2 regions of the Diaphorobacter sp. genome follow, and region 1 is predicted to be linked to the other one. Evidence: predicted binding sites of a transcription regulator. Region 1 holds the regulator's gene; the other holds the start of a gene.
The links. The regulator NrdR, encoded in region 1, represses ribonucleotide reductase genes. The targets are predictions, from matches to a motif close to CACNANATNTNGTG.
Positions count from the first base shown of each region.

Region 2: a site for NrdR is predicted at 1,282-1,295, ahead of AB7E35_RS05265 (ribonucleoside-diphosphate reductase subunit alpha). Genes of this name have one in related genera too.

Region 1 covers NZ_JBFWLZ010000031.1:22,512-31,073, reverse strand. The annotation lists gene AB7E35_RS11125 (DUF748 domain-containing protein) at 1-3,646, opposite strand, end outside; gene AB7E35_RS11120 (transglycosylase SLT domain-containing protein) at 4,383-5,237, shown strand; ZMP/ZTP riboswitch at 5,282-5,439, shown strand; gene glyA (serine hydroxymethyltransferase) at 5,474-6,718, shown strand; gene nrdR (transcriptional regulator NrdR) at 6,743-7,192, shown strand; gene aroC (chorismate synthase) at 7,293-8,393, opposite strand; gene AB7E35_RS11100 (CBS domain-containing protein) at 8,524-8,562, opposite strand, start outside.
Region 2 covers NZ_JBFWLZ010000009.1:53,656-62,217, reverse strand. The annotation lists gene AB7E35_RS05275 (sigma-54-dependent transcriptional regulator) at 1-447, shown strand, start outside; gene ampD (1,6-anhydro-N-acetylmuramyl-L-alanine amidase AmpD) at 444-1,064, shown strand; gene AB7E35_RS05265 (ribonucleoside-diphosphate reductase subunit alpha) at 1,393-4,293, shown strand; gene AB7E35_RS05260 (ribonucleotide-diphosphate reductase subunit beta) at 4,431-5,621, shown strand; gene AB7E35_RS05255 (histone) at 5,811-6,407, shown strand; gene AB7E35_RS05250 (carbohydrate kinase family protein) at 6,538-7,434, opposite strand; gene AB7E35_RS05245 (zinc-ribbon and DUF3426 domain-containing protein) at 7,462-8,562, opposite strand, start outside.

The DNA of each region.
Region 1 (8,562 bases):
CCACCCCGCGGGCCAGTGCCAGCTCGCTCATGGCCCTGTCCGGCACATCGATGCTCTGGAGCAGCAAGGCCTCCATCTCGGCTTGCGGCAGGTCTTTGGTCATGCCGACCATGTTGCGCGGTTTTTTGATGTCGGCGCTGCGGTAAACCTCCTTGAGCAACGTCGGGTACTCTGCGTCGCTCATCGGCGCCACTTCAGCCTCCGGGTTACCCGCCCTGACCGCTGCGCGGCGCTTGTACGCCTGTGCCATGTCGCGCAGGCGCTGGCGCTTCCAGGCCAGCTGTTCAGTCTGCGGCTGAGCCCAGCCCACCACGGTCACCTTGAGTGCGGGCCGGTTGTTCAACTCCTGGGCAATCTTGTCGAGTTGCTGGCGCGCGTTGCCATCCAGCACGGCGCTGCCCGGCGCGAAAGCCACCGCGCCCTGCTCATCCGCGCCACCGAAGGCGCCCGCCAGCAAGGAAAACGGCGCCGTGATCGCCTTCATGATGAGATTGCCCACCACTTTGAAGATGACCGCGCCCAGCCGAAACTCAGGATCGTTCAGCGATCCGCTGATGGGCAGTTCCACATCAATCACGCCGTTGCGGTCTGCCAGCAGCGCCACGGCCAGCCGCACCGGCAGGCTGGCTGGCGCGCCCTCAACCGGTTCGCCAAAGGCCAGCTGGTTCAGCACCAGCTTGTTGCTGGCCGTCAGCTGCCCGCTGGGCAGCACCTTGTACGACACATCCATGCTGAGTTTGCCGCGCTCGATGCCATGACCCGCGTATTTGACGCTGTAGGGGGTCAAGGGCGGCAGTTCAAGATCACGCATGCGGCCCTGGATGTCCAGCGCCAGCGGCTGGACTAGCGGGTTCAGCCTGCCGGTGATCTCTAGCGATGCCGTGCCCTGAGCGCGGCCGCGCAGCTCCAGCTCGGCCATTTGCGGTTGTGCACCGGCCACGGGCGCAGCGGACGAAAACGCGCTGAGCCGGCCCGTCAAATCGCTGAGGTCGGCCGAATAATTGGGCTTGATGAAGTAGTCCGAGAACCGGATCGAACCGTTGGTGAGCGCCACAGGGCCGAAGCGAATGCGCGGCGCCATCGACTGGGCCGGCTGCTCTGCTGCGGGTGCTGCCCGGTTCTCCGCTTCTGACGAGGGGGCCGTGGACACCTGCGGCCCGGCCATGGCCTGCCCGGTCGCAGCGGCCTTGCCCATGTTTTGCAGATTGATGCGGCCGTCTTCCTGCACGATGATGCGCGCGAAAAAGTCGCTCAGTGCAGTCTGCGCCACGTCCAGCGCCAATGGCTGGCCCGGGTTCAGTTGCAAGGCCACGCCACGCAGCGACAGCGACTTCCAGCGCAGCAGCTCCTCGCCCCGCTGCGCCACGCGCACGCTTTGTGCGTCCGGCCCGCCGTCTGCCGTCTCGCCGCCCGCGGCGCGCACATGCACCTCATCGAGCGACGCATCTCCCGCCACCGACAGGGTGGGTGCCGCTGCGCCATTCACAAAGCGCAGATCACCGACAAAACTGCCATCGGCACGCAAGATGTCCACATTCAGGCCCGGCGCCACGTAAGGCTCCAGCGCGTGCAGCGGCACATGATGCGCACGCACTGTGCCCTGGACGGTCAGCGCCTCGGCCGCCGCCACGGAGCCTTCATAAGTCAGCCGCCCCGGCTCGGTGCGACCGGCACCCACGCGCGTATCCAGATGCACCGCTGCCGGTGCCAGCTTGCCATCGACCAGGGAGATACCACGCAGGCGCGCCTGCAGCCCGGACAGGTTGAGCGCCACCGGCGTGGCAGGCGCGGAGTCCCGGAAAGCGACGTTGGCGTCCTGAACCTCAAGGTCGTGCAGCTTCAGCGTCCAGAGCTCTCGCCCGGCCTTCTGTGTCGGTACGCCATGGGGTTGGCCGGGTGGCGCTGCGGCCGTCGCCTGCGCCAGCCACTGCTCGAACATCCAGCCGCCTTCTGGCGCGCGCGCCACGAGCAGCCGAGGCTGGTGCAAAGCCACCCTGCCTAGCGTCAACTGGCGACGCGGCAGCAGCACCAGGGCATCGGCCACGTCCAGCCGACCCCACTGCGCCAATACGTCGTTGCCCGCACCCACCATCCCGGCGCCGCGCAAACTCTGGCACTTGTCGCCTGCCATGCAACCCAGGGCCAGCTTGTCCACTGACAAGGTCGCCACCTTGGCCGCGATGGCATCGCCGTTTCTGGCCAGGCCCAGGTCCGCGTCCACCATGCCGCCAACCGACGGCTTCAGCACTGCTTGCAGGTAGGGCGCGGCCATCGCCACGTCCAGGCCGCGGACAGAAACCGCCGCTTGCGCGACGACATCGGTCGCCTGGCCCTGGACGGCCAGGCGTGCGCCATCAGCCCGGGCGCCACCGCCCGACAGCCGGCCGCTTGCCTTGAATTGCAACGGCTGCCGCAGGGGCCACGCAATCGCCGAAGCCTCCAGTTGCAGGTCATCGGCTGTCCAGGTGGCGTTGGCGCCGTGCAGGCTGGCGTCCGTCCATTCAAGGGCGCCGTCGGCAAGCCTCAGCGCCCCAAGTCTGAACTGCCAGGGGGATTCATCCTTTTGCGCGGCTGGCGCCTGCGCGGCCTTGGGGCCCTGCCCCGCTGGCGCGGCCTGCGGATGCGCCGTGAACGCCAGACGCCCGGATGCGTCCCGGCGCAGCTGCATGCGGGCGCCATGCCACTCAAGGGTGTCTATGTCCACCACGCGCTGCAATGGCTGCACATCCTTGATTGCCATCTGCAGGGCGTCAAACTCCAGCAAAGGAGCGCCAGCCAGGTCTGTGGTCTGCACGCCGCGCAGCGCCAGATGCCCGGCGATCTTGAACTCGGGCGCGGGCTGCTGCTCAAAACCCAGCCGCAAATCGGCATCGAGCACACCCGCCTTGAGGCGCAGCGGCACGTTGCCCGGCAGGTAGTCGCCAAAGGAGCCCAGATCGAATCCCTCGATCTTCAGCTGGATCTCTGTGTGGCGATTTTCGGCAAATGGGGTGACCTGCGCTGCAGAATCAAAGCGGCTGCCATTCATCGTGAAAGCCAGGCGCGGGGTGACCGTCACCGCGCGGGCAGCAGAAAAATTGCTCAGAAAGGGTATGTCCAGCCGAATCTGCCGCAGTGCGTGAACCTGGCCCACCGTGCGGTCGTCAAATTCAATGGCGCCGCCCTGCAGCGCCAGGTTGTACAACGCAAAGCGCGACGGTGATGCCTTGGTGCCCGGCTGCATCTGCGCGCTCTGCTGCGCAAGGCGGGCCAGCACATCGTCGAAGTCATAGCGCCCCGGCTGCGTCTGCGTGACACGGATGACCGGTTCGTCCACCTGCAATGCATCGATCACCGGCGCCAGGCGCCACAGCGATTGCAGCTCGGCATCTAAATAGATACGTGCCACCTGAACCTGGGAAGTCTTGCCATCCTGAGAGGCGATCGACAAGCCATGCACCGTGGCCTCCAGCGTCCACGGCAGAAACTCGACCCTGGCGACAGTCACGGCGCGGCCCAGCGCTTGCGATGCGTACTTTTCAATTTGCGCGCGCGCCACCGGAGGCACGATCAGCCAGGCCATCAGCCATAGCGCCAGCAGGCACCCCAGAAACCACGCGACAGGCCGACTCCACCGATGGGTTCTGAGACGTTGTAGGACTTGCATCACGGTGCACCTGATCACTTGAGCGTTTGAGTTTCTGACCTGATTGAACCAGCGAACGCCGGTCCACCAACGCCAGGACATCCAAAAAAGAAAGCCCGGTGCGCGAAGTCAATCCGCGCACCGGGCTTGACGGCAGACACAACGGTCTTTTGCCATCTTTTGCACCGCGGAGATGAACGTCCCCGGTGCGGGAGGCAAGGTATTGCCTCCAAGGCTTGCCCTGGAAGCGATGAACCTATTGCTCAATGTGGCAGCTTTGCCGTGCATCGAGTCGGTGTCGCTTCTTCGGGCGCATGCCTGAACAGTTCAGGCAAATTCAGGTTAGCAAAGTCGGCGGCACTTTCCAACAGACTTTCTCAATGAGCAATGCACTGCAGATTGAGAGTTTCATTTGGTAGTCAATGCCAGCTTCAACCTTCGGAAGACCCATTTTTGACACAAAAATGAGGTTAAAAACAGTGCTTAAATTTAATTTTTGTATAAAGATTAAAATTATTAGTATTGACCTTGCATTTTGAGGCCCCATAGAATCCGCCAGCCTTCAAAGACAGGCCTTCGTACCACCCAACCGTGTCCCACACGGCTAAGGCAGACAGACAGCTCCGGCGACCCTAAGCGTCGCAACTGGACTGCATGGTTTGCCAATCCAGGCGAGACAGCCTGGTCGGACCGAGTTCTCCTGACCCATCGTCCAAGGAGCTCCGTCACTCAGGACTCGACTCAAAAAGGAGAAGTTATGACAGCGTCAGCAAAAGCGGTCGCCGGTGTGCGCACCTTCACTGCGGATGTGATCAACGGTTTTCTGGAAGTGACTCACAGCGGCTTCGCACTGCTGGGGCTGACCGTGGCCTTTGCCGCCATCACGCTGTCAGCGCGGCCCGACTTGCGCCAGGCTGGTGAAGAACAACTCATGGACTGGCTGCAGGCCCGCCAGGTGGCGGAGATCGGCTTTCCGCTGGAGCCCGCTGCCAGTGACCGCGCCATGGCCATCAACCCCAAAGAACTGCCGCGTGAACAAGCCGCGGTGGCCTACTGGCTGAGCAAAAAATACCGCGTGGCGCCCGAACCCCTGGCAGCCCTGGTGACAGAAGCCTACGACATCGGCGCGCGCACCAAGCTGGACCCCACGCTGATCCTTGCCGTGATGGCGGTCGAGTCGAGCTTCAACCCGTTTGCCCAGAGCCCCGTGGGCGCCCAGGGGCTCATGCAGGTGATGACCCGCGTGCACACCGACAAGTACGAAGGCTTTGGCGGCCACCTTGCGGCATTCGACCCGGTGACCAACCTGCGCGTGGGCGTGAAGGTGCTGCAAGAGTGCATTGCGCGCGCCGGATCGATCGAAGGCGGCCTGCGCTACTACGTGGGCGCCGCCAATCTGCCGGACGACGGCGGCTACGCCGCGAAGGTGCTGGCGGAGCACTTCAGGCTGCGCCAGGTGGCCAATGGCCGCGCCGACGCCCGCCTGCCGGTCAACACCAAGCCCGCCATGCTGTCCACCCAGGCGCCTGCCGCACCTGCCCCTGCAGTGGAAGCCGCGCCCGCGGCGCAGGCACCAGCCGCCGAAAAGGTGGCGCTGCTGGACGGCATCTGAAGCCACGCTGCCCGGCGCAAGAGCGCTCTTACAACGACTACACTAGCCGGGCACGCAACTGGCGATAGGCGGTGCGGCGCCCTTGGGCCTCGCCGCTGACGTGGATACCGGCAGAAAATTCTTTTTCTGCAAACCACTGGGGAGCGTGCCGCGCGGCAGGCAACAGCCCCGCAGCGATTCGTCGTTCGCCTGGGCAGCCCTTGATTGTCAAGGGACACTTAGTTCATCGGACTGCCATGTACCAACGCAATATCCTTGTCGAACAAACCGATCCTGAAGTGTGGGCCGCCATCCAGGCCGAAGACCGCCGCCAGGAAGAGCACATCGAACTGATCGCCAGCGAAAACTACGCCTCGCCTGCCGTGATGGCCGCCCAGGGCTCGCAACTGACCAACAAGTACGCCGAGGGCTACCCCGGCAAGCGCTACTACGGCGGCTGCGAGAACGTGGACGTGATCGAGCAGCTGGCCATTGACCGCATCAAGCAGCTGTTTGGCGCCGACGCCGCCAACGTGCAGCCCAACTCGGGCTCGCAGGCCAACCAGGCGGTGCTGATGGCCTTCTTGAAGCCCGGCGACACCATCCTGGGCATGAGCCTGGCCGAAGGCGGTCACCTCACGCACGGCATGCCGCTGAACATGAGCGGCAAGTGGTTCAACGTGGTCTCTTACGGTCTGAACGACAAGGAAGAGATCGACTACGACGCGCTGGAAGCCAAGGCCCGCGAGCACAAGCCCAAGCTGATCATCGCCGGTGCCTCTGCCTACGCGCTGCGCATCGATTTCGAGCGCTTCGCGAAGATTGCCAAGGAAGTCGGCGCCATTTTCTGGGTGGACATTGCCCACTACGCCGGCCTGGTGGTCGCAGGCGAGTACCCCAACCCCGTGCCGTTTGCAGACGTGGTGACCTCCACCACGCACAAGAGCCTGCGCGGCCCGCGCGGCGGCATCATCCTGATGAAGGCAGAGCACGAAAAAGCCATCAACAGCGCCATCTTCCCTGGCCTGCAGGGCGGCCCACTGGAGCACGTGATCGCCGCCAAGGCCGTGGCCTTCAAGGAAGCGCTGTCGCCCGAGTTCAAGGCGTACCAGCAGCAGGTGACCAAGAACGCCAAGGTGTTTGCCGAAACGCTGATCCAGCGCGGCCTGCGCATCGTGAGTGGCCGCACCGAAAGCCACGTCATGCTGGTGGATCTGCGCGCCAAGGGCATCACCGGCAAGGAAGCCGAAGCCGCACTGGGCAAGGCCCACATCACGATCAACAAGAACGCGATCCCCAACGACCCCGAAAAGCCCATGGTGACCAGCGGCATCCGCGTGGGCACGCCCGCCATCACCACGCGCGGCTTCAAGGAAGAAGAAACGCGCCTCACCGCCAACCTGCTGGCCGACGTGCTGGACAACCCGCACGACGAAGCCAACCTGGAGGCCGTGCGCGCCAAGGTGCATGCGCTGACCAGCCGCTTCCCGGTCTATCGCTGATCCGGGGCTGCCAGCGCCTGCGCGATGAAGTGCCCCTTTTGCAACAACCATGACACCCAGGTCGTAGAGACCCGGGTGTCCGAGGACGGGGACTTCATCCGCCGCAGGCGCCAGTGCGCGGCCTGCGAAAAGCGCTTCACCACCTACGAGCGGCCCGAGGTCAACTTCCCCACGGTAGTCAAGAAAGACGGTCGCCGTGTGGAATACGACCGCCACAAGCTGCTGGGCTCGTTCAAGCTGGCGCTGCGCAAGCGCCCGGTGAGCACGGTGCAGATCGACTCGGCCATAGAGCACATCGAAGAAAAGCTGCGCACCCTGGGCCAGCGCGAAGTGCTGTCCAGCCGCATTGGCGAACTGGTCATGCGCGAACTGAAGAAACTCGACAAGGTGGCCTATGTGCGCTACGCCAGCGTGTACCGCAGCTTCGAGGACATCGACGAGTTCCGCGCGCTGGTCGATGAGGTGCGCAAATAGGCCCACGCGGCCTTCCCGCCCGCAACCTTCTTCGCCTTTATTGCTCTTTTATTGATAGCTGCCAGCGCTCATGGAACGCGGAATGCAGCCATTTTGATCTTTATTCCTGGCGCGCGGCCGCTATCGGCCCCACGGCCTGCACCACGTCGCCGCACTGCGCGCGGTGGCGCAAAGCGTGGTCCATGACCACCAGCGCCAGCAGAGCTTCTGCGATCGGTGCCGCGCGGATGCCCACGCAAGGGTCATGACGGCCCTTGGTGATGACCTCGGTGCTCTGGCCGTGGATGTCGATGGATTCGCGCGGGCTGATGATGGAACTGGTGGGCTTGATGGCAATGGACACCTCAATGTCCTGCCCCGTGCTGATGCCGCCCAGCACGCCGCCCGCGTTGTTGCTGGCAAAGCCTGCCGGCGTGAGCGAATCGCCATGCATGGTGCCGCGCTGGGCCACGCTGGCAAAGCCAGCGCCAATCTCCACGCCCTTCACGGCGTTCAGGCCCATCATCACGTAGGCAATGTCGGCGTCCAGCTTGTCGAACAAAGGCTCGCCCAGCCCCACGGGCACGCCCGTGGCCTGTACGCGGATGCGCGCGCCGCACGAGTCGCCGGACTTGCGCAGCGCGTCCATGTAGTCCTCGTAGGCCTGCACGTCGGCCACCGGGGCAAAAAACGGGTTGCGCGGCACATGCTCCCAGCTCTCGAAGGGGATGGGCAGTTCGCCCAGCTGGGTCATGCAGGCGCGAAAGCGCGTGCCGAATTTTTCGGCCAGCCATTTCTTGGCCACGGCGCCGGCCGCCACGGTGGGGGCCGTCATGCGCGCGGACGAGCGGCCGCCGCCGCGCGGATCGCGCAGGCCGTACTTGTGCCAATAGGCGTAGTCGGCATGGCCGGGGCGGAAGGTCTGCAGGATGTTGCCGTAGTCCTTGCTGCGCTGGTCCTGGTTGCGGATCAGCAGCGCGATGGGCGTGCCGGTGGTCTTGCCCTCGTACACGCCCGACAGGATCTCGACCGCGTCGGGCTCATTGCGCTGCGTCACATGGCGGCTGGTGCCGGGGCGGCGGCGGTCCAGATCCGCCTGGATGTCGGCCTCACACAAATCCATGCCCGGCGGGCAGCCGTCGATCACGCAGCCGATGGCCGGGCCGTGGGATTCACCAAAGTTGGTGACGCAAAAAAGGGTGCCAAGTGTGTTGCCGCTCATAGGGGCGCGATTATCCCAGAGCGGGTAACGCTACTAAAAAAATAGCTGCCAGCGCTGGATTAGCAACGGTTGGCGGGTTTTTTGATGGGTAACCGCCTGGGCAATCATCAGGACAGCCCGCCAGAGTCCTTCAGCTGGCAGCGGGGCGCGATTCCTCCTGCGGCCAGTC
Region 2 (8,562 bases), on a different contig from region 1:
ACCGATCAGGCGCTGCAGCGTATTGCGCAGCACCCCCTGACCGGCAACGTACGCGAGCTGGAGAACCTGCTGCACCGCGCCGTGGCCCTGAGCGACGGCCACGAGCTGCAGGTGGAATGCCCCGTGGCTGCGCAGGGCGGCGCAGCGCCTGCGCCAGCGCCCGCGCCCGCGCCCGGCGTGAAGGCCGATCTGCCACCGCCGTCCGCTGTCCCCGCCGACGCGCCCCTGCCCAGCGACCTGCAAGCCTGGCTGGATCAGCAAGAGCGCGAGATTTTGGTGCGCGCACTGCGCGACACGGGCTACAACCGCACCGCCACCGCGGTGCGCCTGGGCATCAGCCTGCGCCAGATCCGCTACCGCATCGCTCGCCTGAACATCACCATGCCGCAAGATGGCGACAAGCACGGTGACGCGCTGGATGACACACGCGACCACTCGTCCGAATGACCACGCGCCGCAATGAATCGCAGCCCTGGCAAGGCGGCTGGTACGCACCGGCGCAGCGTATGGGCTCGCCCAACCACGGCAGCCGGCCGGCGGGCGCGGTCATCGACCTGATCGTCATTCACTCCATCAGCCTGCCGCCCGGCCAGTACGGCGGCAAGCAGGTACACCAGCTGTTCACCAACCAGCTCGACTGGGATGCGCACCCGTACCTTCAGCAAATCCGCGGGCTGCAGGTGTCGGCACACTTCTTCATCTGCCGCGACGGCGCCGTCTGGCAGTTCGTGGATGCAGACCGGCGGGCCTGGCATGCCGGCCGCTCCCACTACCGGGGGCGCGACGGCTGCAACGACGACTCGATCGGCATAGAGCTTGAAGGCCTGGAAGGCCTGCGCTTTGAAGACGCGCAGTACGCCGCCCTGAGCCGCCTGTGCGCGGCCCTTGCGCGGCGCTATCCCATCCACTACATCGCGGGCCACGAGCACATTGCGCCCGGGCGCAAGCACGACCCCGGGCCGGGGTTTGACTGGCACCGGCTGCGGTCGGCTTTTGCCGGCTCAGGCGTGATGTTCCCGCCCACCGAGCGCAGGCCCACGGGCTTGCAAGCTTTTACAAACTGATTTTCTGGCCCTCGGCCACTGCGCCCCGACCGCCGCCGCAAGGCGCGACGTGCGCTCCAGACGCAAAAACGCCGCCAGCACGCACCGCCATTGGCTACGGCCTGATGCAGCAAGGCGCGGCGCGGGCCAGGGTCACCTGCGCCTGTAGCCGCTCATTTCCCCGGCATGCTCTTGATTCGGGGATACACTACCTATGGTGTCTTGAGTCAATCACACACACCATCTATAGTGCCCAACCATCACCAGCGCCGCGTTGCCCACCTGCCTCGCGGCGCTCTTGCGTCAGGCTGGCCACGCGCCGTCATCCCACCCCAACCGAGAGGAACACATGCAAGCTGCGCCCCTTCACTCCGCACCTGACACCACGCGCTCCCCGCAGCCGCTGGCCGACGCCCCGGCGCCCGGCCCTGCGTGCGCAAGCGCATGGGCCCACTACCAGATCATGCGGCGCAACGGCGCGGTAGTGCCGTTTGAGCCGCAGAAGATCGCCGTGGCGATGATGAAGGCGTTTCTGGCGGTGCATGGCGCGCAGGGCGCCGCATCGGCCAGCGTGCGCGAAGTGGTGGACGCGCTGACCCAGACGGTGGTGCGCGCCCTGTCGCGCTCTCGCCCTGGCGGCGGCACTTTCCACATCGAGGACGTGCAAGACCAGGTCGAACTGGGCCTGATGCGCGGCGGCCACCACGAGGTGGCGCGCGCCTATGTGCTGTACCGCGAGCGCCGCGCGCAAGAGCGCGCCCAGCACAAGGCCGAGGCCGTGGCGCCCTCGCCCGCTCTGCGCGTGCTACAAAAAGGAGAGCTTGCAGCGCTTGACCAGCAAGGGCTGGAGGCGCTTTTGACCCAGGCCTGCGCCCGCCTGAGCACCGAGGTGCGCCCCGAGCCCATCCTGGCCGAGACGCTGCGCAACCTGTACGACGGCGTGCCGGTCGAAGAGGTGTACAAGGCGGCCATCCTGGCGGCGCGCACGCTGATCGAAAAAGAGCCCGACTACACCTACGCCACCGCGCGGCTGCTGCTGCACACCATCGCGCAGGAGGTGCTGGGCGAGACACTGAGCCTGCCGCAGCTGGGCCAGCGCTATGCGGACTACTTCCCGCGCTTCATCCGCCAGGGCGTCGATCACGAGTTGCTGGACGAGCGCCTGCTGCAGTTTGACCTGGCCCGTCTGGGCGCCGCGCTGCAGCCCGAGCGCGATCTGCAGTTCGACTACCTGGGTTTGCAGACGCTCTACGACCGCTACTTTCTGCATGTGCGCAAGACGCGCATCGAGCTGCCGCAGGCGTTTTTCATGCGCGTGGCCATGGGCCTGGCGCTGAATGAGGCCGACCGCGAGGCGCGCGCCATCGAGTTCTACGAGGTGCTGTCGCGCTTTGACTTCATGAGCAGCACGCCCACCCTGTTCAACAGCGGCACGCGCCGCTCGCAGCTGTCTTCCTGCTACCTGACCACCGTGCCGGACGACCTGGACGGCATCTACGAATCGATCAAGGAAAACGCCCTGCTGTCCAAGTTTGCCGGCGGCCTGGGCAACGACTGGACGCGCGTGCGTGCGCTGGGCGCGCACATCAAGGGCACCAATGGCGAATCGCAAGGCGTGGTGCCCTTCCTGAAGGTGGTAAACGACACGGCCGTGGCCGTCAACCAGGGCGGCAAGCGCAAGGGCGCGGTCTGCACCTACCTGGAAACCTGGCACCTGGACATCGAGGAATTTCTGGAGCTGCGCAAGAACACCGGCGACGACCGCCGCCGCACGCACGACATGAACACGGCCAACTGGATCCCCGACCTGTTCATGAAGCGCGTGATGGAAAAGGGCCAGTGGACGCTGTTCTCGCCGTCCGACGTGCCCGACTTGCATGACCTGTATGGTCAGGCCTTCGAGGCGGCCTACACCGCCTACGAAGCGAAAGCCGACAGCGGCGACATTGCGCTGTTCAAGCGCGTGCCCGCGGTGGACCTGTGGCGCAAGATGCTGTCGATGCTGTTCGAGACCGGCCACCCGTGGATCACCTTCAAGGATCCGTGCAACATCCGGTCGCCCCAGCAGCATGTGGGCGTGGTGCATTCCAGCAACCTGTGCACCGAGATCACGCTCAACACCAGCGACACCGAAACAGCGGTGTGCAACCTGGGTTCGGTGAACCTGGCGCGCCACCTGAAAGACGGCCAGCTGGACCACGGCAAGCTGCAAAAGACCATCAGCACGGCCATGCGCATGCTGGACAACGTGATCGACATCAACTACTACGCCGTGGACAAGGCGCGCCAGTCCAACCTGCGCCACCGCCCGGTGGGCCTGGGCCTGATGGGATTCCAGGATGCGCTGTACGAGCTGCGCATCCCCTATGCCAGCGACGCGGCGGTGGAGTTTGCCGACACCTCGACCGAGGCCCTTTGCTACTACGCCTACTGGGCCTCGACCGAGCTGGCCCGCGAGCGCGGCCGGTACACCAGCTACCAGGGGTCGCTGTGGTCCCAGGGCGTGCTGCCGCTGGATTCGCTGCAGCTGCTGCAGCGCGAGCGCGGCGGCTATGTGGATGTGGATCGCAGCATGCGCCTGGACTGGCAGGCGCTGCGCGCCAAGATCGCCAGCGACGGCATGCGCAACTCCAACTGCGTGGCTATCGCGCCCACGGCGACCATCTCCAACATCGTGGGGGTCGATGCCTCCATCGAGCCCTCGTTCGGCAACCTGTCGGTCAAGTCCAACCTGTCGGGCGAGTTCACCGTCATCAACCAGTACCTGGTGCGAGACCTCAAGCAGCTGGGGCTGTGGGACGACGTGATGATCATGGACTTGAAGCACTTCAAGGGCTCGCTGCATCCGATCGACCGCGTGCCGCAGCACATCAAGGCCCTGTATTCCACGGCCTTCGAGGTCGCGCCCACGTGGCTGGTGGAGGCCGCGGCGCGCCGCCAGAAATGGATAGACCAGGCACAGAGCCTGAACATCTACATGGCCGGCGCATCGGGCAAGAAGCTCGACGAGACCTACAAGCTCGCCTGGGTGCGCGGCCTGAAGACCACCTACTACCTGCGCACGCAAAGCGCCACGCACGTGGAAATGAGCACGGTGAACACCCGCCAGCTCAATGCCGTGTCGTCCGACGGCGCTAAATCCGCCAGCGCAGCCACTGCTGCCGCAGCGCCCCTTCAGGCCACCACGGAGCCTGCCACCGACGTGAAGTTTTGCGCCATCGACGACCCAGGCTGCGAAGCCTGTCAATAAGGTCGCACACATGCGGCTGCGCGCCGCGCAATGGCCTGCGGCCGCATGTGATGTGAAGCAACAGATCACCGTCTGGCAACGCTCTGGTGCTTTTCTTTTTGAAGCACTGCTTCCATAATCCGCCCACTGGAAAACCTATGCTCACCTGGGACGACGAAGTCAAGCCCTCATCGCAAAAACACCTGGATGGCAGTCTCTCCAACGACCGCCTGGCAAAGGCGCCGCCTGCCGATTTCCAGCACCCTGCCCTGCATGCCGCAGCAGGCACTGCAGCGCACACCTCGCCGCCTGTTTCAAGCACGCCCCAGCATCGCCGCGTGTCAGCCGTTGACAAACGCATCATCAACGGCCAGACCGACGTCAATCAGCTGGTGCCCTTCAAGTACAAATGGGCCTGGGAGAAATACCTGGCCACCTGCGCCAACCACTGGATGCCGCAGGAGGTCAACATGAACCGCGACATCGCGCTCTGGAAAGACCCGAACGGCCTGACCGAAGACGAACGCCGCATCGTCAAGCGCAACCTGGGCTTCTTCGTCACGGCCGACTCCCTGGCCGCCAACAACATCGTGCTGGGCACTTACCGCCACATCACGGCGCCGGAATGCCGGCAGTTTCTGCTGCGCCAGGCCTTTGAAGAGGCCATCCACACCCATGCCTACCAGTACATCGTGGAGTCGCTGGGCCTGGACGAAGGCGAGATCTTCAACGCCTACAACGAGGTGCCGTCGATCCGCGACAAGGACGAGTTCCTGATCCCCTTCATCGAGGCGATCATGGACCCCCACTTTCACACCGGCACGCCCGAAACCGACCAGACCCTGCTCAAGTCGCTGATCGTTTTTGCCTGCCTGATGGAAGGGCTGTTCTTCTACGTGGGCTTCACGCAAATTCTGGCGCTGGGCCGGCAAAACAAGATGACCGGCGCTGCCGAGCAGTATCAGTACATCCTGCGCGATGAGTCCATGCACTGCAACTTCGGCATCGACCTGATCAACCAGCTCAAGCTGGAGAACCCCCACCTGTGGACGCCGGAGTTCAAGGAAGAAATCAAGGCGCTGTTCCTCCAGGCCGTAGAGCTGGAATACCGCTACGCCGAAGACACCATGCCGCGCGGCGTGCTGGGCATGAACGCCAGCATGTTCAAGGGCTACCTGCGCTACATCGCCAACCGCCGCGCCACGCAGATCGGCCTGGAGGCGCTGTTTCCCAACGAAGAAAACCCCTTCCCCTGGATGAGCGAGATGATCGACCTGAAGAAGGAGCGCAACTTTTTCGAGACGCGCGTCATCGAGTACCAGTCCGGCGGGGCGCTGTCCTGGGATTAAATCCTCCAGCACCGTTGACCCACAGGCCATGATTTTTCAACCACGCTCCTTGCACACGGCGCCGCCTCACGCCATGGTCGGGGAGCGTTTCCGCATTCGTGGTGACGCGCATCGTGTCGTTGCCATGGATCGTTCCACGCCCAATGCAGGCGTGGAGTGCTCTTTGCAAATCGACCCAAGGAGAAAATGATGGCAACTGCGAAGAAACCCGCTGCTAAGAAGGCAGCTCCAGCGAAAAAGGCCGCACCGGCCACCAAGGCACCGGCAGCCAAGAAGGCCGCCGTAGTTGCCACGGAAACCGAGGCGCCCGCCAAGAAAGCCGTAGTAGCCAAGAAGGCTACAGCAGCACCTGCCAAAAAGGCCGCTGCACCCGCCAAGAAAGCGCCTGCCACCAAGAAGGTAGCGGCAGCGCCCGCCAAGAAGGCGGCAGCCCCCGCCAAGAAGGCCGTAGCCGAGAAGACCGCACCCGCCAAGAAAGCCGCCGCCAAGAAAGTTGCGGCAACGCCGGCCAAGAAAGCTGCAGCCCCTGCCAAAAAGGTAGCGGCAGCGCCGGTCAAGAAGGCCGCGGCTCCCGCCAAGAAAGCAGCAACGCCCGTCAAGAAGGCCATAGCCGAGAAAGCCGCACCCGCCAAGAAAGCCACGGCTGCCAAAAAGGTAGCGGCAGCGCCTGCCAAGAAAGCCACAGCCACCACGAAGGCAGTCGCCCAGAAGGCAGCAGCACCTGCTGCCCAGACCACGCTGAACCCCCAGGCCGCATGGCCCTTCCCCACCGGGGGCAAGCCGTAAAAACGGAAGGCCGGTGACGCCCATCCACCCGGCGCGCATACGCCGGGTTTTTTATGGGATCACGGGTTTGACGGCAAACCCGTGAACGCGGCCATGCACCGGCGCGGCATGCAGTGAAAGGCCGCGCCCATCACTCGGGGGTGAAGTCCAGCGTGTAGTTCTGCGGACCGCGCTGGGCGATTTTCAAGGCGCCCAGGCGGTTACCCAGCTCCGCGCAGCGCAGCAAGGGCCAGCCTTTTTCCAGGCCATACAGCAGCCCGCCGCGCCAGGCATCACCACACCCCGTGGGATCCACCACCTGTGCGGGCCTGACTGGCGCCACGGCGGTGCAGACACCCTGCTGCCAGACCTCGCAGCCCTCAGCCCCCAGCGTCACGACAAGCCCGCGCACCTTGTGCGAAATCTCCGCCAGACTCCAGCCGGTGCGGTCGCAGAGCATCTTGCCCTCGTAGTCGTTCACGGCAATCCAGCTGGACTGCCCGATGAAGTGGCGCAGCTCTTCCCCATCAAACATGGGAAGCCCCTGCCCCGGATCGAAGACGAAGGGAATGCCGGCATCCACGAATTGCGCGGCGTGCTGCAGCATGGCGTCGCGCCCGTCTGGGGCAATGATGCCGATCTGCGCTCCGGCGCCCTGCTCGATGCGATTGCGGTGGGCCTGCATCATGGCGCCCGGGTGGAAGGCCGTGATCTGATTGTTGTCCCGGTCGGTCATGATCATGGCCTGCGCGGTGTAGGTCTCCTGCGCCTGGCCGACAAAGCGGGTATCGATACCCAGGTTTTTCAAACGCGCCAGATACTCGCCGCCATCGGCGCCCAGCATGGCCATCGGCAAAGGGGCGCCGCCCAATAACTTGAGGCTGTAGGCGATGTTGCCGGCGCAGCCGCCAAAGTCCCTGCGCAGCGTGGGCACGAGAAAAGACACGTTGAGGATGTGCAGCTGCTCGGAAAGTATCTGCTCGGCAAATCGCCCCTCGAAGGTCATGATGGTGTCGAAGGCCAGGGAACCGCAAATCAGGGCAGCCATAAGGTGATGTGGTTGGAGTGAAGAAATTCAGGGGTAAAACGCCAGCAGCCGATAGCCGGCCACCTGGGCTGCGCCCTGTGTGACCTGCAAGGACACCGCGCCATTCCAGACAAAGCCCGGCGCCAGCTCGGCAGGCGCTGCCAGTTCATCGCCCTGCAGCACACGGCGCAGAATTGGCTGGTCTTGCGCATCGGTCAGTGTCAGCTCCAGTGCGGGCATGGCCACAGTCAGCGACGACGTGTTCTTGACGCTCATCTGCAACTGGTAGGCGGCAGGGTCGTTGCGCGCCTTGAGGAAGGACGAACTGTCGATCACCACCGCCGCAATGTGCCGCGGCGCCTGCAGCGTGCATTGCAGGGGTTCGCACAGGCTTGCCAGCCAGCCGCGCGCCGCCGGATGCTGCGATGCGATGAGGTTGCGGTTGTGCACTGCTATCTGCAGCGCCAGCCCCATCAACAGAACCACCGTCACCAGCGCCAGCACCCCGCGCACCACCGGCATGCGCCAGAAAGCATTGCGCCGGGCCGCCTTCACAAACTCCGGCTCGACCGGCAAGCCGGTTTCCGTCTGCTCCTCAGCATGATCGCGGTCACCCACCGCGGCATCCGCCTCTTGCGGCACCTCGACCAGCACCTCGACCGGCACCTCGGCGGGCATATCGGCAGGCGCCTTGGCAGGCGCGAACGGCGCGTCTTCAGCCACCTGCGCTTCCTGGGCGTTCGCTCGCCCGGACTGTGGCTGCGCCAACTCAACGGTCACGTCCTCAATCGGGTGTTCAGGCTCGTCCTGTTCGGGCTCGTCCTGTTCGGGCTGCGTGCTGGCAGCATCCCGCGGCATCGCGGCATCGGGCTCTGGCAGCCATTCGCCGTCAGGCTGCAATGCACCCGGCAGTTCGTAGCCTCTCGAATCCGGCGCACCTTCGGCCAGTTCGACGGACGATTGAGGCGGTGCCGCGGTGGGCGGCTGCGCTGCCAGAAAAGAGGGCTCTGGCGACGGGAGCAGCACATCCCCCGCCCCATCGGCCACCGCACGATTCGCCCTGGCGCTGCTCCAGACCTGGGCGGTCCGCGGCGCTTGACTGACAGGCGCCGGCAGCAGGGGCGGCTGCAGTTCATCCAGCGGCAATGG